2 regions of the Ornithinibacillus liuyingii genome follow, and region 1 is predicted to be linked to the other one. Evidence: a T-box and tRNA genes for the amino acid it is inferred to sense, from the RefSeq annotation. Region 1 holds a T-box; the other holds one or more tRNA genes.

Region 1 (8,951 bases):
AATTAATTCTATTTGTTAAGTCCCAGCCTCTCTTTTTGTTTTAACTAATACACGTAAGAGAACGATATTTAACTTCGATTTGTATAAAGGCATACCGTGCTAACCTATTTTTCTTAAATTAGAAGTCAGCTAATTGATTTCTCAATGCGATACTTAATTCTAATAATCCCAAATCCTTACATAACTAAGCGTGTAGATTGTCTTCTTCCTGTTCTTCTATGCTATATTTCACGACACAGTTTTTTCCATAGTTTTTGGCGTCATAGAGGGCTTTATCTGTTCGAACAAAGAAGTTCTTAGCCGAGTCATCAGATGCTTTTGTCCAAGAAGAAACACCTGCCGATAACGTCACCCTAGGTTCTGTAAAACTTTCTACTTGGGTATTTATTTTTCTAGCTAGTTGAACTCCCTCATTTATTTCCGTATTAGGTAGATAAATAGCAAGTTCTTCTCCACCCCATCTAGCTGCAACATCCCTGCTCTCAATATTGGACTTCATAATGGTTGCTACTTGCTTAATTACTTCATCCCCAATATAGTGACCATATGTATCATTAACTAGTTTAAAATTATCAATATCAAATAAAATTAATGTCCCCATTTCCCCACTTTTCATATGCTGTATTATTTTTTCATCCAAGTAATTTCGTGAATTTAACTGGGTTAAATAATCTGTCGAGGCTGCCTTTTGTAATTGTTCTTTTAGAATTGTATTAACAAAAGCTAACGTAGAGTGACGAATGATTGATTGTAATAATTTAAACTCGTCAAATGAAAAAGCATACGAATCTTGATGAAGTACGATGACAACACCATTTACCTCTCCCGCATTAATCATCGGTAAAGCCATTACAGAGTGATAAGGAAAATAAGCATCCTTAGATGTAAATTCTCCTGAAAAAATGGCTTCTTTACGTTTTAGTATATCGGATACGAAAGTACGCATTACCATACGGCCTTCCAATGTTTCAAAAAATGCCGTACTACCACCAATTGCCTCAAAATGATGTGCCATCTCCTGCTTTTTATAGATGAATCCTATTTCTGAAGGTTTACAGATTTTTATTATCTGATCTCTTACAAGCCTTGTTATTTCCGTTAAATCTAAGTTTGAATTTAATTGATGAGTTAGGTCATTAATCAATTGCAAATCGGATACAAGGTGCTTCGAATTTTGGTATAAAATAGTACTTTCAATAGCTTTTCCGGCTGTATTAGCAAACTTTCTGATAAACGCAATCTCTTCTTCTGGAAAGTCTATTATCATGGGGATAATAATTTGTAGTACGCCATATACCCCTTGGTGTCCCTTCAAAGGCGCATATATACACGTGTTTTTCTTCTGAATTCGGTTTTCTATTTGAATTTCCGCCTTTAAAAAGGCCTGTGAGCTAGCTAGTTTCGTTGAATCGTCACTGAATTCAATTGCCCTTATGGGTAAACCTAATGTCTCATCATGATCCTGTGCTAATAATAAGTAAAATGTATAGTCAGGATAAATACGACGGATGCTAGAGATAATTTCTGTATATATTTCCGTTTTATTATTTAAAACTAAAAATGTAGACGTAATATCATATAATGTTTGGTATTTTTCTTCATTTTGTTTTGATTGGATGACTTCATTAACAACAGTAAATGACCTTTCTAGCTCCACTTTGATTGTGATTAAAAGCTCCTCCGCTAACCCTTGTTTGGAATCTATACCTAGTACAATTATTCCAGCCGGACCACATGACGGCTGTATAGGAACAGCTATTGTAGTCTCTTTCGTGTTAGCAGAAGAAAATACATTATCCTCCTCTACAATTTTCATGAAGGGCTGATTATCTATAATGGCATTCCAATACTTATTATGAGGATCTGCAATCTTATTTGAAAATGCTTCAAATGAATCATTGGTTTGTGCAACTAATAGAAGCTGTTTGTGACTCTGATCATAGGTGTATATACAAATAAAATCTAAATCCAGTAAATTATATAAACTAGTGGATAGATTTTGATAGAAATTGTCCTTACCAGTAGGTGATACAGTAGTAAGTGAATTATAGTTAATTAATTTGATTTTTTCTTGTATAGAGCTAATATTCATCATAATCACCTATCAAAGGATTTTATTTATTGCTATTATATAATATATTGATTTAAATTTACCATTTTATCATAAGAAATAGCACGTTATTCAACCTTTTTATAAAATGAATCATTGACTTAGTTCCAAAAAAATTATATACTATTCTTTGTGTAAAATAATAAGGCAGCCTAAGTGAATCACCAAACTGTCCATTTTGTTCCTCAAAACGAGGTGTATCGCGTAACTCTCAGCTGCTGGAGCGATGGTACATGAAAACATAATGGTGTTTGGCGCGATCACGGTTGGAATTTTATTTTATGCAAATAAAATAAAAAGGAGGAAATGTCCTATGGCACGATATACTGGTCCTGTATGGAAAAAATCACGTCGTCTTGGCATTTCATTAACTGGAACTGGCAAAGAGCTAGATAAACGCCCTTATGCTCCTGGGCAACACGGAGCTAACCAACGCAGAAAGCTTTCTGAGTATGGTCTTCAATTACAAGAAAAACAAAAACTACGCTTTATGTATGGATTGAACGAACGTCAATTCCGCACTCTATTCGATAAAGCTGGTAAAATGAAAGGTGTTCATGGTGAAAACTTCATGGTACTTCTTGAATCTCGCCTTGATAACCTTGTTTATCGTTTAGGTCTTGCACGTACTCGTAGACAAGCTCGTCAGCTTGTAAACCACGGTCACGTGACAGTTGATGGATCTCGTGTTGATATTCCATCTTACCTAGTAAAACCTGGTCAAACAATTGGTCTTCGCGAAAAATCAAGAAATCTTGACATCGTGAAAGAAGCAATCGAAGTAACAAACTTCGTACCAGAATATTTAACATTTGACGCTGACAAATTAGAAGGTACATTCAATCGTTTACCAGAACGCTCTGAATTACCATCTGAAATTAGCGAACAATTAATCGTAGAATTCTATTCTCGTTAATAAAACCTTAAAAACTCTGGGATTTAGTATCTTAACTGAATTTCAGGGTTTTTTTCTTTTATCTCTATAATCTCCCCTTATGCAAGTCCTCCCCCGCTTCAGTAGATTGCCTTTTTAGAAAATTGAATATTTATTTTTGAACGCTCCTATAATAAACTAGGTAGTGGGAGGTTATTATTGGTATGAATAAATTGATAGTCTTTTTATGCATTATTGCTATTTCCATTCTTGGATACTTTGGATTTTTAATTCTTTCTGATGTGAAAGAAGCAAGAAATGACAAAAATGAAACAAATGAAACAAATGAAACAAATGTATCTAAATCCATAGAAGACATTCGAGAATCGATAGGTGGTACCATTACAGAAGAACAAGCAGCGTCCTATAAAGAACAAGGATTAAATCCATTTGGACAAAGTAAAACAGCAGATCAATTGACCGACGCAGACTATCAAGAATATATCCATGGAATGAGTCACCAAAAAGTAAAGGCTGAGCAAAAATGGGGCTTTTATCAAATAACACCCGAGAGAATACATTGGTTACTTGAAGGTCTTGATGCCACATCACTTAAACATGAGGAAATTTATCGAACTATTTTAGAAAAATGGGCAAAAGGAGATTTCACAACAGCAGACGTTGACCATAATACAATTTGGGAAATACAAGGTGGAAATATCGGAAGGGCAACAGGAGTCCTAACTCCAGAAGAGGAAGAAGCCTATATCCGCACCCAGCGATAATGTATTATTCTATTAACTTACATAAATGAAAAAACCAAACTAATATCAAATCCATGAATTTGATATTAGTTTGGTTTTTGCTAACTTATTAAAGGCATCATGTAATCAAACTGGTTACATTCACTACCCGAGCTTTTTCATAACTTTTACTTAGTTGTTATATTGAATCAAGAAATACTTCTTCTTCCCTCTTCTAATAATCGTAAATTTCCCTTCAATTCGATCTGCTTCAGAAACAACATATTGAAGATCTTGTTTTCGTTCTCCATTAATATAGATAGCACCATTGGTAACATCTTCTCTAGCTTGTCGTTTAGATGATGAAATTTTGGCATTCACCAATAAATCCACAATGCCTATATCTTCCTTATTTGCATGGATTGAAGGAACATCTTTAAATCCTTGTTCAATATCACTTGCAGATAGTGATTTTAAATCTCCACTAAACAATGAAGCTGTAATTTTCTGTGCTTGTTCAACTGCTTCTTGACTATGAACCATTCTAGTCATTTCTTCAGCTAATCGCTTTTGAGCCATTCGGTTTTCTGGATGATTTTCCACTTCTTGTTCTAACTCATGTAGTTCATCTTCATTCAGGAATGTAAAGTAGCGTAAGAACTTCATTACATCGCGGTCATCCGTATTTATCCAGAATTGATAGAACTCATATGGACTCGTCTTTTCTGGGTCTAACCAAATCGCACCACCTGCAGTTTTTCCAAATTTAGTTCCATCTGCCTTTGTAATCAGTGGCACTGTAAGACCAAATACTTTTACTTCATCTTCCTCATTTTCTCTTGCTCGACGGATTAATTCCATACCAGCTGTAATGTTACCCCATTGGTCGCTTCCACCAATTTGCAATGTACAATTTTCTCGTGTATATAATTGTTGAAAATCTAAGGATTGTAAAATCATATAACTAAATTCTGTAAAGGAAATCCCTTGTTCAATACGAGCAGAAACAGATTCTTTAGCAAGCATGTAATTGACACCAAAATGTTTACCCGCATCACGCAAGAAATCAATAACTGTCATGCTTCCCAACCATTCATGGTTATTTCTTACTACTACTTCATTCTCATTCTGATCTACTTCAAGTATTTTAGATATTTGTTGTTTTATGCTTTCACTATACCCTTTTACTACTTCTTCCGTATTTAAAGAGCGCTCTGTTGAACGACCACTAGGGTCACCAATCATTCCTGTACCGCCACCAACTAAAGCAATCGGTCTATGTCCTACCTTTTGGAATCGTTTTAACATCACTAATGGTACAAGATGTCCTATGTGTAAGCTATCCGCAGTTGGATCAAAACCACAATATAATGTTACTTCATTTTCAGCTAAATGCTTTTCTAATCCTTCTCTATCGGTAACCTGATTAATTAACCCTCTTGTTTCTAATTCTTCTAAAATATGCATCTTTACTCACACTCCAACTTTTTCTTTTAAAAAACAAAAAAACCCATTCCTTATGTAAATAAGGGACGAGTTAAACACGCGGTACCACCCTTGTTGCAGAATTCTGCCACTTTGGGGTTGTTAACGATGACTTTCACCGTCTTAATTTCACCTAATAGGCTCATTAAGATTGCTCCAGAATTGTAATTCGTACGCAAATATTTACTGGTTCCCACCAACCACCAGTTCTCTTGGAAAGGGATTTGCAATACTACTGTTTCCTTCATTGCTTTCAAATATAGTATTACACATATCATATAAAATATATTTCAAAAATGCAACGTTTTTTTAAATTACAGTACCTACTCTTTTTCTACTATGCTATAATAATGCTTGGAATAATAGGAGGTTTTATCGTGGATTTTAAACACTTTTTTCAAAATGTTGGAACCAAGGTAAAAACGGTTTGGAACACTGGAAAAATCCAACGTGTTTCCCGAATTACATATGATGTCATCTGGAATGTTATCTTATTTTTTATCATATTAGGGACCATTGGAATGTTTTTAGGTGCAGGAATCGGGTTTGGATATTTTGCTTCTCTTGTAAAAGATGAACCGATTAGGTCATACGAAAGTATGGAAAAAGATATCTATAACTATGAAGAGACTTCCAAACTGTATTTTGCAGGAGATATTTATATCGGTGATATTCAATCTGATCTTCACCGTGAAGAGACCAAACTAGAAAACATATCCCCTACTTTAATAGAGGCTGTCTTGGCTACAGAAGATGAATTCTTCTACGAGCATAATGGAGTTGTACCAAAGGCCATCATTCGGGCCTTAGTCCAAGAGTTTACGAACTCTGACATGAAATCTGGTGGTAGTACGTTAACACAACAATTAATTAAAAACCAGATTTTGACAAATGAAGTATCGTTTGATAGAAAAGCAAAAGAAATATTACTAGCTATGCGGTTAGAACAGTTCTTTAGTAAAGATGAAATATTAGAGGCTTATTTAAATATTATCCCTTATGGGCGTAGTGCTAATGGTAGGATTATCGCAGGTGTTCAAACTGCCGCACAGGAACTCTTTGGTGTCGATGCAAACGAGGTAAACTTACCACAAGCTGCATTTCTTGCCGGCCTACCACAAGGTCCTTCTTATTATACGCCATATAAAAGTGGTGGCGGTTTAAAGGATGAAGAAGGGCTAGCTCCTGGTGTTAATCGTATGAAAGTCGTGCTTAGTCGTATGTATGAATCAGGGAAAATAACAGAAAAGGAATATCAAGAAGCATTAAAGTATGATATTACAAAAGATTTTGTAACAGAATCAGAATCAACACTTGATAAATATCCACATTTGACTATTGAATTAGAAGAAAGAGCTAGTGAAATCTTGACTTATGTGTTAGCTGAAAAGAATGGCTACACGAAGGAAGATTTAGATGACAATCATGAGCTCAAAGAAGAATATGCCATATTAGCCAATCGAGACTTACGTAGAAATGGCTATAATATCCATTCGACGATTGATAAGGATATCTATGATGCTTGGCAAGAAGTTGCCAAGAACTTTAAACATTATGGACCAGATTCAACAAAGCAAGTTGTCGATCCTAGTACAGGTGAAGTAATTGAACGCCAACGAGTAGAGGCCGCTGCGGAATTAATCGAAAATTCCACTGGTAGAATCATTAGTTTTCTTGGCGGACGAGGATTTAGCTATGATAATCAGTTAAATTATGCTACAAGGGCAAAGAGATCGAACGGAAGTACAATGAAACCATTATTAGTGTTTGCTCCAGCTATGGAAAAAGGAGTCGTTCAGCCAGGTACACCAATTGCAGACGTTGAAACGTCATGGGGTAGTTGGACTCCACAAAACTTCGACAATAGCTATCATGGTATTTTACCTGTTCGGAATCATTTAATGAATTCCTATAATGTTCCAGCTATAAAAGTCTATACGCAAATAATGAATGACAATCCAGTTGAACAATACCTTCGCAAAATGGGAATTACCTCTATCGGGGACGATGAATATGCACATCAAGCCCTTGCTATTGGGGGGACATCAACTGGTATAACGATTGAAGAAAACACAAATGCATATGTTACATTTGCAAATGGTGGTAACTTTGTCGATGCTTATATGATTGAGAAAATTACTACTCAAGATGGAGAGGTTGTTTACGAACATAAGAGTGAACCTGTCGAAGTGTTTACTCCTCAGACGAGTTATTTAACACTTGATATGATGAGAGATGTTGTTAAGCAAGGATCAGCATCCTATCTTCCAGGTCAGTTAAAGTATAAAAATGTCGATTGGGCAGGTAAAACTGGTACATCACAATATACACATGATGTCCATTTCGTTGGATCAAATCCAAATGTTACAATGGGTGCATGGTTAGGATACAGAATTGGCCAGTCTCTAGTATGTGATAGCTGCGAGTTGCACCATACAAATCGTAATTTAAAATTATGGGCAGAACTGATCAATGTAGCTTCTGATATAAATCCTGATTTAATAGCACCTTCAGAGAAGTTTCAACGGCCAGATGGAATCGTTTCTCGTAGCTACTGTGCAACATCTGGAATGCTTCCATCTGATCTATGTAATGAGGCTGGACTTGTTTCAAGTGATATATTTAATGCTAAATTTGTTCCAACACAAGTAGATGATAGTTTGAGACGAGGATCTTATGTCTTGGTGGATGGGAAAGCCGTACTGGCAGGGCCGAATACACCGAAAGAATTCATTCAAGATGACGGGCTATCATTTAATCCTGAATGGCTAATTCGAAATCAATACGATAAGTTGAGAGATATTACTCAGTTATTCCCTTCCATTAGGAGAGAAGCATGGGAGAAAATAACTATACCAAATACCAAAGGGTTTAACTCTATGATAAATGATGATGGTGTTGCTCCAAAAGCACCAAGTTCACTGAAAAACAGCGGAATGAGCTTAACATGGAATGCTTCTTCTAGTAAAGATGTAGTTGGTTACCGCATCTTTCGCGCTAATGAACCTGGTGAATCATTCAAGCTAATCGGTAGCTCGATTGAAACAAAATTCACCCTGCCCAGTGGTACAGGTGTCTATCACGTTAAAGCAGTAGATTACTTTGGATTGGAGTCCAAAGCTTCTGAAGAAATAGTAATAGGTGATTTCGCGGAATCGGAAGAACCTGATAAACCAGACAAACCAGATAACAAAGATAATAAGGATAAAGATAAGCCAAAAAATCCAAAACCAAATACACCTAAAGACCCTGAAAAACCGAATACTGGTGATGAGGAAGAACCTGTAGATGGTGGCGGAGATAATACTGAACCTAATCCAAATAACCCTCAAGATCCCGGGGAGCAAGAACCTCCAGGTGATGGTGAGGACGAAGGTTAACCCTTCATTTTAAGCTTGTAGAGAGAGTACGTAAATTTTCTCTACAAGCTTTTTTTCATGTAGAATAATCAGGTAAGATAAACTACAAATATAGTCCCTTTCCAGGTAAAGTATAATACGGATGTTCAGATAGAATCCCTACTAAAAGAAAACCTGCCCTTCTTCTTCTTTGTTCTAAAAAAGACTAAAAATTACAACGATAATCCTGTATAATATAATGTAACAAGATAATTCGGTGGTGAAAACATGGAACATATCAAAACGTATAACAAAATGGAACATCAAGTAAAAGATAAGTTACTCATTATTGAAGGACCTATCTCCTCTTTAGAGTTAGCTAGGTACGAATTTCATCCAGA
Region 2 (8,951 bases), on a different contig from region 1:
CTACCTCTAAAGAAGTAATCAAATCAGATTCAGCAAGCATTTCCATTGCTAAATGACTTTCGCGATATGTCATACCACCTAACACAGGAGTTCCAACACCTGGCGCTTCCGTCGGATCTAATCCATCAAGATCTAAGCTTAGATGAACACCATCCGTACGATCTTTAAAATATTCTATTGTCTCATCCATCACTCGAGACATTCCCATTCGATCGATTTCATGCATGGTATATACTTTAATACCCATTTCACGGATTAGTTCTCTTTCTCCAGGGTCTAATGATCTTGCGCCAATTATTACGATATTTTCTGGCTTCACCTTAGGAGCGTATTGATATAGATTGGTAAGTCTTTCATGTCCAAGTCCTAGACTGACAGCAAGTGGCATACCGTGAATATTTCCAGATGGAGATGTTTCACTCGTATTCAAATCCCCGTGAGCATCATACCAAATTACCCCTAAATTCTCATAATGTTTGGAAATTCCAGCTAAGCTTCCAATAGCTATACTATGGTCTCCTCCTAACACTAGGGGGAACCTACCTTTATTTATTTCTGCATCCACCATTTCCGCTAATGTTTCATTTGCCTCTATGACTTGCTCTAAATTTTTTAGTTTCGTTCCATCCTCATATTTATCCGGACGATTTATCGGTATATCCCCTAAATCGTGAATATCATAGTTTAAATCTTGTAAGCGCTCAATTGCGCCAGCATAACGAAGTGCACTTGGTCCCATATCTACTCCACGACGACTTTGTCCTAAATCCATTGGGACACCGATTAAAGATATTTTATTTTTCATAATAAAAAGCCACCTCCATATAATATTATTTTACCTTAGATTATAAAAACGACTCAACTCGACAATTTTTCGAATATTTATTCATACTCCATCCACGAAAGAAAGCATCGCCACATTAGGGCGATGCCTTCTCTATAGGGGTAGCTCCATTAAAATACGGTTGAAGTTCTAACGGAATAATTCCTGCTTCTTCCCAAACATGGGTTAAATGATTAGCGCTCTCTATAGATGGCATAAAAGCAATTCCACAGTCACCGCCTCCGGCTCCGGATTGCTTTGCAGCTCCTCCAAGTTCTTCAGCTAGATTACATAATTGTGTTATCATAGATGTTTCTAGTTCTGTTTGCGCCTCTTTTCCTACCGTTACCAATGCAGCTCTGTTTTGCTTGATACCTTGCAATAGTTGTGGAAGGTTCTCCGTTTGAACTCCTTTTAGGAAGTGTTCAACTGCTTCCTCACTATCTCGTAAAAAATCCTGATATTTATTAAAATTACGTTCTTTCAATTGTAATATTTGATTTACTAAATTTCCTGTTGATGCTGGACTACCGGTCCAACCAACACGGATATGGATATGTTCCAGCAACGTTATCGGTTTAATAGATAAGTATTTCCAATCCATTTCTAGTAGTTCTAATAAAGTATGCGATTCTTCGTATTTCTCTCTTAACCAATCTGCTTGGAAGGAGGAATACTGAATAATCCCACCATATGCACTAGCAGCCACATCCGCTCCAGAGCCATTACCTTGTGCTGCAATATGCGATATTGCGGCAAGTTTAAATATCAGTAATGGTTCTGGTTTTTTTTTCATATGATACTGCAAGATAGCTGTTATGACCCCAACCACTACAGCAGCACTAGAACCAAGACCGAATTTTTTACCTGTGCTTTTATCATCTAATTCGCTCTTTACCCGAAGCGAAAAATTCTCGATAGTAGTTCCACGCTCTGCTAAATACTTACAGGCGATCGTCATTGCCTCTTGGACAAAATCAACACGTTTATCCTCAGAGTCAATTTTCACCTGGTCATTAGTAAATACCCAATTCAAGTTAGTTAGTTGAAGTTTTTCTAGTGTTAGTTGATTCCTTTCACTAGGCTTTATATCGACATATACAAAGCGGTTAACAGCCATGGCAATTAGCTTGTGATAAGGCTCGAGCACCGCAAACTCTCCAGCAATCATTAATTTTCCAGGGACTTGAATCGTTATTGTTGAATTAGACAAGTTCCTCATCCTCTAGATACTTTATTCCTTGCCCGACTCGACTTAATCTTACATCTGTTACACCTGAAATATTGCGAAGCGTTTCGAGCACCTTCTCCTCATCCTGTGGTAGGTATAACACTTTTACATTAGGCCCCGCATCGATGGTAAAGTATGCTGGAACTCCTGTACTGCGTAATTCCTGTACAGTCTGCATAACAGACATCGTCGTGTCTAACCAGTATGTGAAGGGAGGATTTGCTCCAAGTGTTGTAGCATGCATCTTCAGACAGTTCGCCTCCGCAACTTCCCCAACCTTATGAAAGTCTCTCTCCAGAATTCCTTGTTTTATTGCTTCTAAATCAGATGGAATACTTTCAACCCATCCTTTAAAAAAGGGTGACGTTTCAACCGTCCGCTTCATCCCTGACCTGCTGGATACTTTTTTCATTTTTGCATTGAGAACCACCGCAGCAACTCTAATGTCCCAATGGTCTTTCGGAGCTACTGGCACTGCAAAGGAATCAGATCCGTCTTCCATCTCCCCTTTTTGCCATTCGGCAAATCCACCAAAGATAGAACGACATGCAGAACCAGAGCCTTGGCGGGTTAAGCGAGATAGTTCCGATTCAGTCAGGCTCAACCCAATTGCTTTCGTCGCGGCAGCTGCAAGTGCAGCAAAGCCTGATGCAGAAGAAGCAAAACCCGCTGCAGTGGGAACCGCATTTATCGATTTTACTTCTGCATATAGTTGCTTCCCAGCTATATCTCGAACTTTATTAAGAAAGTTCGTTACTCGGTTGTATTGCTCACCTACTACCACCTCATCATTTAAGGTAAAGGTATCCTTTGTTAGTTCCGGCTTATACGAAACAGTAGTTGTCGTATAAAATCCATCCAACGTTACGGATAAACTATTATTAGTAGGTAAAATTAATGCTTCATCACGCTTTCCCCAATATTTGATTAATGCAATATTGGTATGCGCTTTTGCAGTTGCTTTCATGACTGTTCCCCTTTTCAAAGCCATTTCTTATTAATCTTGCTTTCTTAAGACAAATGGCCAAACAGCTTGCGCACCAAATTCTTTTAGCTTATCTGCTAGTTGCCTTGAATGTAACTCATTCTTGGCAAGCGCAATCACACAGCCACCATTGCCAGCACCAGTTAATTTTGCACCTAGCGCTCCTTCTTTACGAGCAAAGTTAATTAATCGATCTAGTCCCTCATCACTAACGCCTAGCGCAACTAATTCCTTTTGCGCCTCATTTAACATTTGGCCTAATAAATTCTTACCGGCCTTTTCTAATGCGTGTTTAGCTAAATGAGTTAATTCCCCGATTCGTTCAATTTTGGCCTGAATCTTCTTAGGAGCTTTCTTTAAAAGATGAGCAACCGATTCCACGGCTGAGCGTGTGTCACCAATACGACCTGAATCCGCTACAATAAAATGAAAATCCTCTCCAGGACTTATATAGCTTACTGGATTTTCCTTTTCGAACCATACCGGAGATTCCGAGGTTATCGTTAATGTATCAATCCCACTCGGAGAACCATGAGCAAACTTCTCTGCAATATTAGCAAAATGTAATAATTCTCTTTCTGTATACGTCACATTTGCATAAGAAAATAACGATCGAATAATAGCGATTGCGACCGATGCGCTAGATCCTAATCCTTTTCCAGGTGGTATAGAGGATTTTATTTTAATGACTAGATCCTTTTTAGGAAGTCCTAAATATTTTAAGGTTTCATGAATGCTGTTTACAATTCCTTCTAATGTAAGTGGCGCAGAATCCATCGGCCCATTATAAAAGGTACTGTCGAACTTAATTGGCCCTTTATGAAATTCAATTACAGATTCTACTCCTACTAACGGAAATGGTATTGCGATTGCTGGTTGTCCGTGTACAACTGCATGCTCACCAATTAAGATTAGTTTGCTATTCGCAATTCCAATTCCACTTTTTTCTGTTGTTATTAGTTTATTTGTGATTGTTAGTTTTTCTGTACTCATTTTGAATATTGTTCCACCAATTCTTTAGCTTTACCTACACGGATTTCCTTTAACTTAACTAATTGTTCAGCTATAATATCAATCATCTCCCCAGTAGCGCCAGCAGCTATCGCAACAGATCGAGAATGCAGGGCCATATGACCTTTTTGAATTCCATCTGTTACTAGAGCTTTTAAAGCACCGAGATTTTGTGCTAAACCTACTGCAACAATAATTTGTGCAAGCTCGGAAGCAGATTCTATATTTAACATTTTATGCGCTAATTGTGAAATCGGATGTACACGAATCGCTCCACCTACTGTGCCAATAGACATTGGTAATTCTAATTCTCCTACCAAATTACCCTCCTGATCAACTGACCATTTCGTCATGGAACGATAACTTCCAAAACGTGATGCATAGGCATGAGCTCCCGCTTCAACCGCACGCCAATCATTACCAGTTGCAATGACAACTGGATCAATACCATTCATAATCCCTTTATTATGTGTTACTGCCCGATATGGGTCAGAGTCTGCGAATTCAAATGCATGCACTACACCATCACGCACTTCTTCACCAGAGTATTCGCCTGTAGCTAATAATTTAGGGGGGATAACACATGTTGCTTTTGCGATACAGCGATCAGCAAGATTAGATAAAATACGTAAGTATACTTTACCTGCCGTAAGCTCTTCGACTGTCGGAGCCAACGATTCAACCATAGTGTTAATAATATTCGCGCCCATTGCGTCACATGTATCAATATATAAATGTAATACAAGCATTGTTCCGTAGCTGGAATCAGGCGAATCATTTAGAATACGTACATCTAAATCCCTTGCTCCCCCACCTCTAGCTACAATGCTAGGATAAGCAGCATTAGCTGCCTCCATTAATTCATTTTTAGCTTCTAACAATACATTCTTTGCAGCATCGAAATCTGGACAACCAACTACTTGGATTTGTCCAATCATGACTCTATCTGAAGCTTCTGTTTTAAAACCACCTGCATCTCTTACAATTTTAGCAATGTGACTTGCAGAAGCGACAATTGATGGTTCCTCAACAACCATTGGTATTATATAGTCTTTCCCGTTAATTAAGAAGTTCAATCCTAAACCTAACGGAAGTGGGAATGTCCCTATAACATTCTCAATCATTTTATCTGCAGTATCGATTGGTAATGCCTCCTGTGATGTTAAGACGCTTAAGTCATCTTCAGATAGCTCAAGTGCCTCCTGCAACAGCTCTCTTCGTTCTTCAACTGTTCTTTTATAAAATCCAGGAATCCTAGAAGATCTCATACCAACCATCCTTTAATAGTATCTATTTATTTAGTAAGAACTTGTTTCATTCTTTATTTTAGATAAAGAATTACTCTATCTATTATGTTAAAAAACAGTATAAAATGCAAATAAAAAAAAGGTTACGAAAGAATCGCAACCTTGCATGATTTCACGTATTTATATGATGAGCCATGAAGGATTCGAACCTTCGACCCTCTGATTAAAAGTCAGATGCTCTACCGACTGAGCTAATGGCTCACATTATCAAGTGGTTCTAAGTTAGTTTGAGCCTTTTTAAAGTCGACCCCTGCATCTTCTAGCTTATTCAAGATGTGTATGCTTCGGGGTTACTCGTTGCTTATTCGGTGGGAGTATTGCTCGTTGCTCTACCGACTGAGCTAATGGCCCACATTATCAATTGGTTCTAAGTTAGTTTGAGCCTTTTTATATAATCGGCGGCTTCTTTGTGTTCCATAAATAAAAAAGTCCCAGAAAATAAAAAAAGCTGGGCTACCAGGATTCGAACCTGGGAATCACGGGACCAAAACCCGTTGCCTTACCGCTTGGCTATAGCCCAATAATCTAAATGGTGGAGGGGGGCAGATTCGAACTGCCGAACCCGAAGGAGCGGATTTACAGTCCGCCGCGTTTAGCCACTTCGCTACCCCTCCATATAGTTAACATATTAATATGTTTTTATACAAAAAAATGGTGCCGGCCAGAGGACTTGAACCCCCAACCTACTGATTACAAGTCAGTTGCTCTACCAATTGAGCTAGGCCGGCATGGTATTAACTCACCTATTCATTTTGTCACGTTTGCCTGATGACCCCTGTATCTCCCAGCATATTCATGGATGTGTATGCTTCGGGGTTACTCGTAGCTGATTCGGTAGAAGTATTGCTCGTTGCTCTACCAATTGAGCTAGGCCGGCATGGTGAAGAACTATCTAGGTTTAAATGGTGGAGGATGCAGGGCTCGAACCTGCGACCCCCTGCTTGTAAGGCAGGTGCTCTCCCAGCTGAGCTAATCCTCCACATGGTGACCCGTACGGGATTCGAACCCGTGTTACCGCCGTGAAAGGGCGGTGTCTTAACCGCTTGACCAACGGGCCAGTTCATTTATTTAACTTGTCTTAGCAGTCAACGAATTTTATTATATACAGATTTCCACACTTTGTAAAGAGAAAAATGATATTTTTTTATAAAAAAATTTTCTGCCCCGTAAAACCCTTGATACACAAGGGATTATCCCCCTAATAAAATTAATAAATTAAGAAATAAATTGGTTTTTCATTTAAAAAATGATAAATTATAGTTAGGTACTAATAGTTAATCACAATGGAGGTTCCAAATGACTGAACTATTAAAGGATAAAAACATTGTTGTTATGGGTGTTGCCAACGAAAGAAGTATTGCATGGGGTATTACAAAATCACTCCATAATGCTGGAGCAAACCTTATATTTACAAACAGGCAAGAAAGATCGTATAAAAAACTAACTAAGTTATTAGAACAAAATGATATCGAGGCTAAACTCATCGTTACTTGTGATGTTGCGGACGATGCAAGTATAAGCAACGCTTTTAATGAGATAAAAGAAAAGGTTGGGGTTATACACGGCCTTGTCCATGCCGTCGCATTTGCAAACCGCGATGAACTAAAAGGTGATTTCAGCGATACATCAAGAGAAGGATTTTTATTAGCACAGGATATTAGTGCATTTTCCTTAGTTGCTGTCACAAAAGCAGCAAAAGAACTAATGACTGAAGGTGGCAGTATCGTTACGCAAACATATTTAGGTTCTGAAAAAGTAATTCCTAACTATAATGTAATGGGAGTTGCCAAAGCCTCTCTAGAAGCAAGTGTTAGATACCTAGCCGAAGATGTTGGAAAACATGGTATTCGCGTAAACGCAGTATCTGCTGGACCTATTCGGACTTTAGCAGCAAAAGGGGTTTCTGGGTTTAACGAGAAACTAGGCATGGTGGAAGAAAAAGCACCTTTACGCCGTAATGTTGACCAGGATCAAGTTGGAGACGCTACCCTATTCTTTATCAGTGATCTTTCTCGTGGTGTAACCGGAGAGGTACTACATGTCGATTCAGGTTACCACATAATTGGTGGCTAATTTCACTAATCAATAATCAATCATAGACGCTTACTAAAAATGCTTTAGTAAGCGTTGTTTTCTATTTAGATAAGGATATACAGGGGGGATTTGAATGGGAGAGTGGTTTACTAGTAAGGCAGTATCATCTTTTCATTTATGGGGTATCCACCACCTATTCATGGTATTCTTATTTATTTTTGGAGCTGTATTATTACTATTTTGCTCCAACAAATGGATTACCAATAAAAGGACATCCAATTTTTTTAGGATAGGGTTATTGATCATCTTAGTTTCCTCTGAACTTAGTTATCAAACATGGGGGGTATTAAACGGCAGTTGGAATCCGCGTGAATTCCTTCCCTTTCAACTATGTAGCATAGCGGGAATCGTTACTATGCTTGCACTACTAACCAAAAATAAGAAAATCATTCAAGTTATCCTATTCATCGGCATTGTACCTTCCTTCCTTGCGGTAGTAACACCAGAATTACACCATGGTTTTCCTCATTTTCGATTTTGGCAGTTTTTTATACACCATCTCATATTATCTTGGGCTTGTATATTTTTAGTCCTAACATCTACGTTAAAAATCACCTTTAAAAAGACAATAGAGTCTTATCTTTACCTTTTATGTTATGCAGCAATTATCGGATTCTTTATCAATCCAATTTTTGACGCCAATTTTCTTTTCTTAGCTAGAACACCTTCAACCAGTACACCGCTAAATTTTCTCGGAGATGGATTTTGGTACTATTTTAATCTTTGTATGGTTGGATTACTTGTATTCATAGCCATCTATGGTGTTTATAATGCGCTATATCAATTCAAGAGAAGAGACAGGTGAAAAAGTCCTCCTGAAACACCAATTACGCTTATACAGCCATTTCTGATTAAATAATGAGATACATTATCTAAAGTGTATAATTAGATGACCATTGAACTACCCCCACTTAACCTCCTTTCAGGATGTTTGAAGTGGGGGATTCTTGGGAACAGAGCGTACTTGTTCGTGGTATTTCTTAACTAACAGCGGTTTCTCTTCTTTACCAAGCTATCCCCGTAGTCCCTACGGTTTTATAGGTTGTTTAAGCCGAAGCTACGATTCGTAACCCTTCGACTAGAATATTTTTACTCGCATTGACATCTCGATCATGATGCATCTGAAATGGATTTTGCTAGTTTATGGTTTCACAACATTCCTTTCGTGTTCAAGTCTTCGATACAGATGACATCGTGTTTTTTGATGATGGCTGTACTTAACTTGTTTAGGAGAAGTTGGCACGTTGATTCAGCACTTTTTCATACAATCTTGCTACATTGCGTTTTTTTTTTGATAGTTTTTGGCGTCGAGTAAGTCGATTCCGTTGTTTTTCGCATGCAGCGCACGTCTGGACAGTTTGCGTTGTTCTCGTTTTAACTTCTTTTCCATGTTGGAAGTGAACTGGTTATTGTCAATTTTGTGACCATCAAAAAACTACCACAGACCTTTTGGAAAAGTGTATGGTAGTTTTTATTATGCCTATAGAATAGATAGAAATC

The links. A T-box is a leader RNA that pairs with one kind of tRNA and senses whether it is charged. The one in region 1 lies ahead of tyrS (tyrosine--tRNA ligase), so its partner is inferred to be a tRNA-Tyr.
Region 2: it encodes a tRNA-Tyr, which carries the amino acid that the T-box ahead of tyrS (tyrosine--tRNA ligase) is inferred to sense. The anticodon was not compared.

Annotation. Positions count from the first base shown of each region.
Region 1 covers NZ_JBPWOS010000005.1:35,739-44,689, reverse strand. The annotation lists gene ACSKT4_RS07890 (sensor domain-containing diguanylate cyclase) at 185-2,092, opposite strand; gene rpsD (30S ribosomal protein S4) at 2,424-3,026, shown strand; gene ACSKT4_RS07880 (DUF6241 domain-containing protein) at 3,209-3,769, shown strand; gene tyrS (tyrosine--tRNA ligase) at 3,920-5,194, opposite strand; T-box leader at 5,253-5,469, opposite strand; gene ACSKT4_RS07870 (transglycosylase domain-containing protein) at 5,590-8,592, shown strand; gene ACSKT4_RS07865 (GNAT family N-acetyltransferase) at 8,839-8,951, shown strand, end outside.
Region 2 covers NZ_JBPWOS010000010.1:178,895-187,845, forward strand. The annotation lists gene rocF (arginase) at 1-805, opposite strand, end outside; gene ACSKT4_RS14755 (phosphomevalonate kinase) at 921-2,036, opposite strand; gene mvaD (diphosphomevalonate decarboxylase) at 2,029-3,021, opposite strand; gene mvk (mevalonate kinase) at 3,052-4,032, opposite strand; gene ACSKT4_RS14770 (hydroxymethylglutaryl-CoA reductase, degradative) at 4,029-5,318, opposite strand; tRNA gene ACSKT4_RS14775 (tRNA-Lys) at 5,486-5,558, opposite strand; tRNA gene ACSKT4_RS14780 (tRNA-Gln) at 5,806-5,877, opposite strand; tRNA gene ACSKT4_RS14785 (tRNA-Tyr) at 5,888-5,971, opposite strand; tRNA gene ACSKT4_RS14790 (tRNA-Thr) at 6,010-6,085, opposite strand; tRNA gene ACSKT4_RS14795 (tRNA-Val) at 6,261-6,336, opposite strand; tRNA gene ACSKT4_RS14800 (tRNA-Glu) at 6,340-6,414, opposite strand; gene fabI (enoyl-ACP reductase FabI) at 6,654-7,430, shown strand; gene ACSKT4_RS14810 (YwaF family protein) at 7,525-8,256, shown strand; partial or broken gene ACSKT4_RS14815 (transposase) at 8,604-8,880, opposite strand.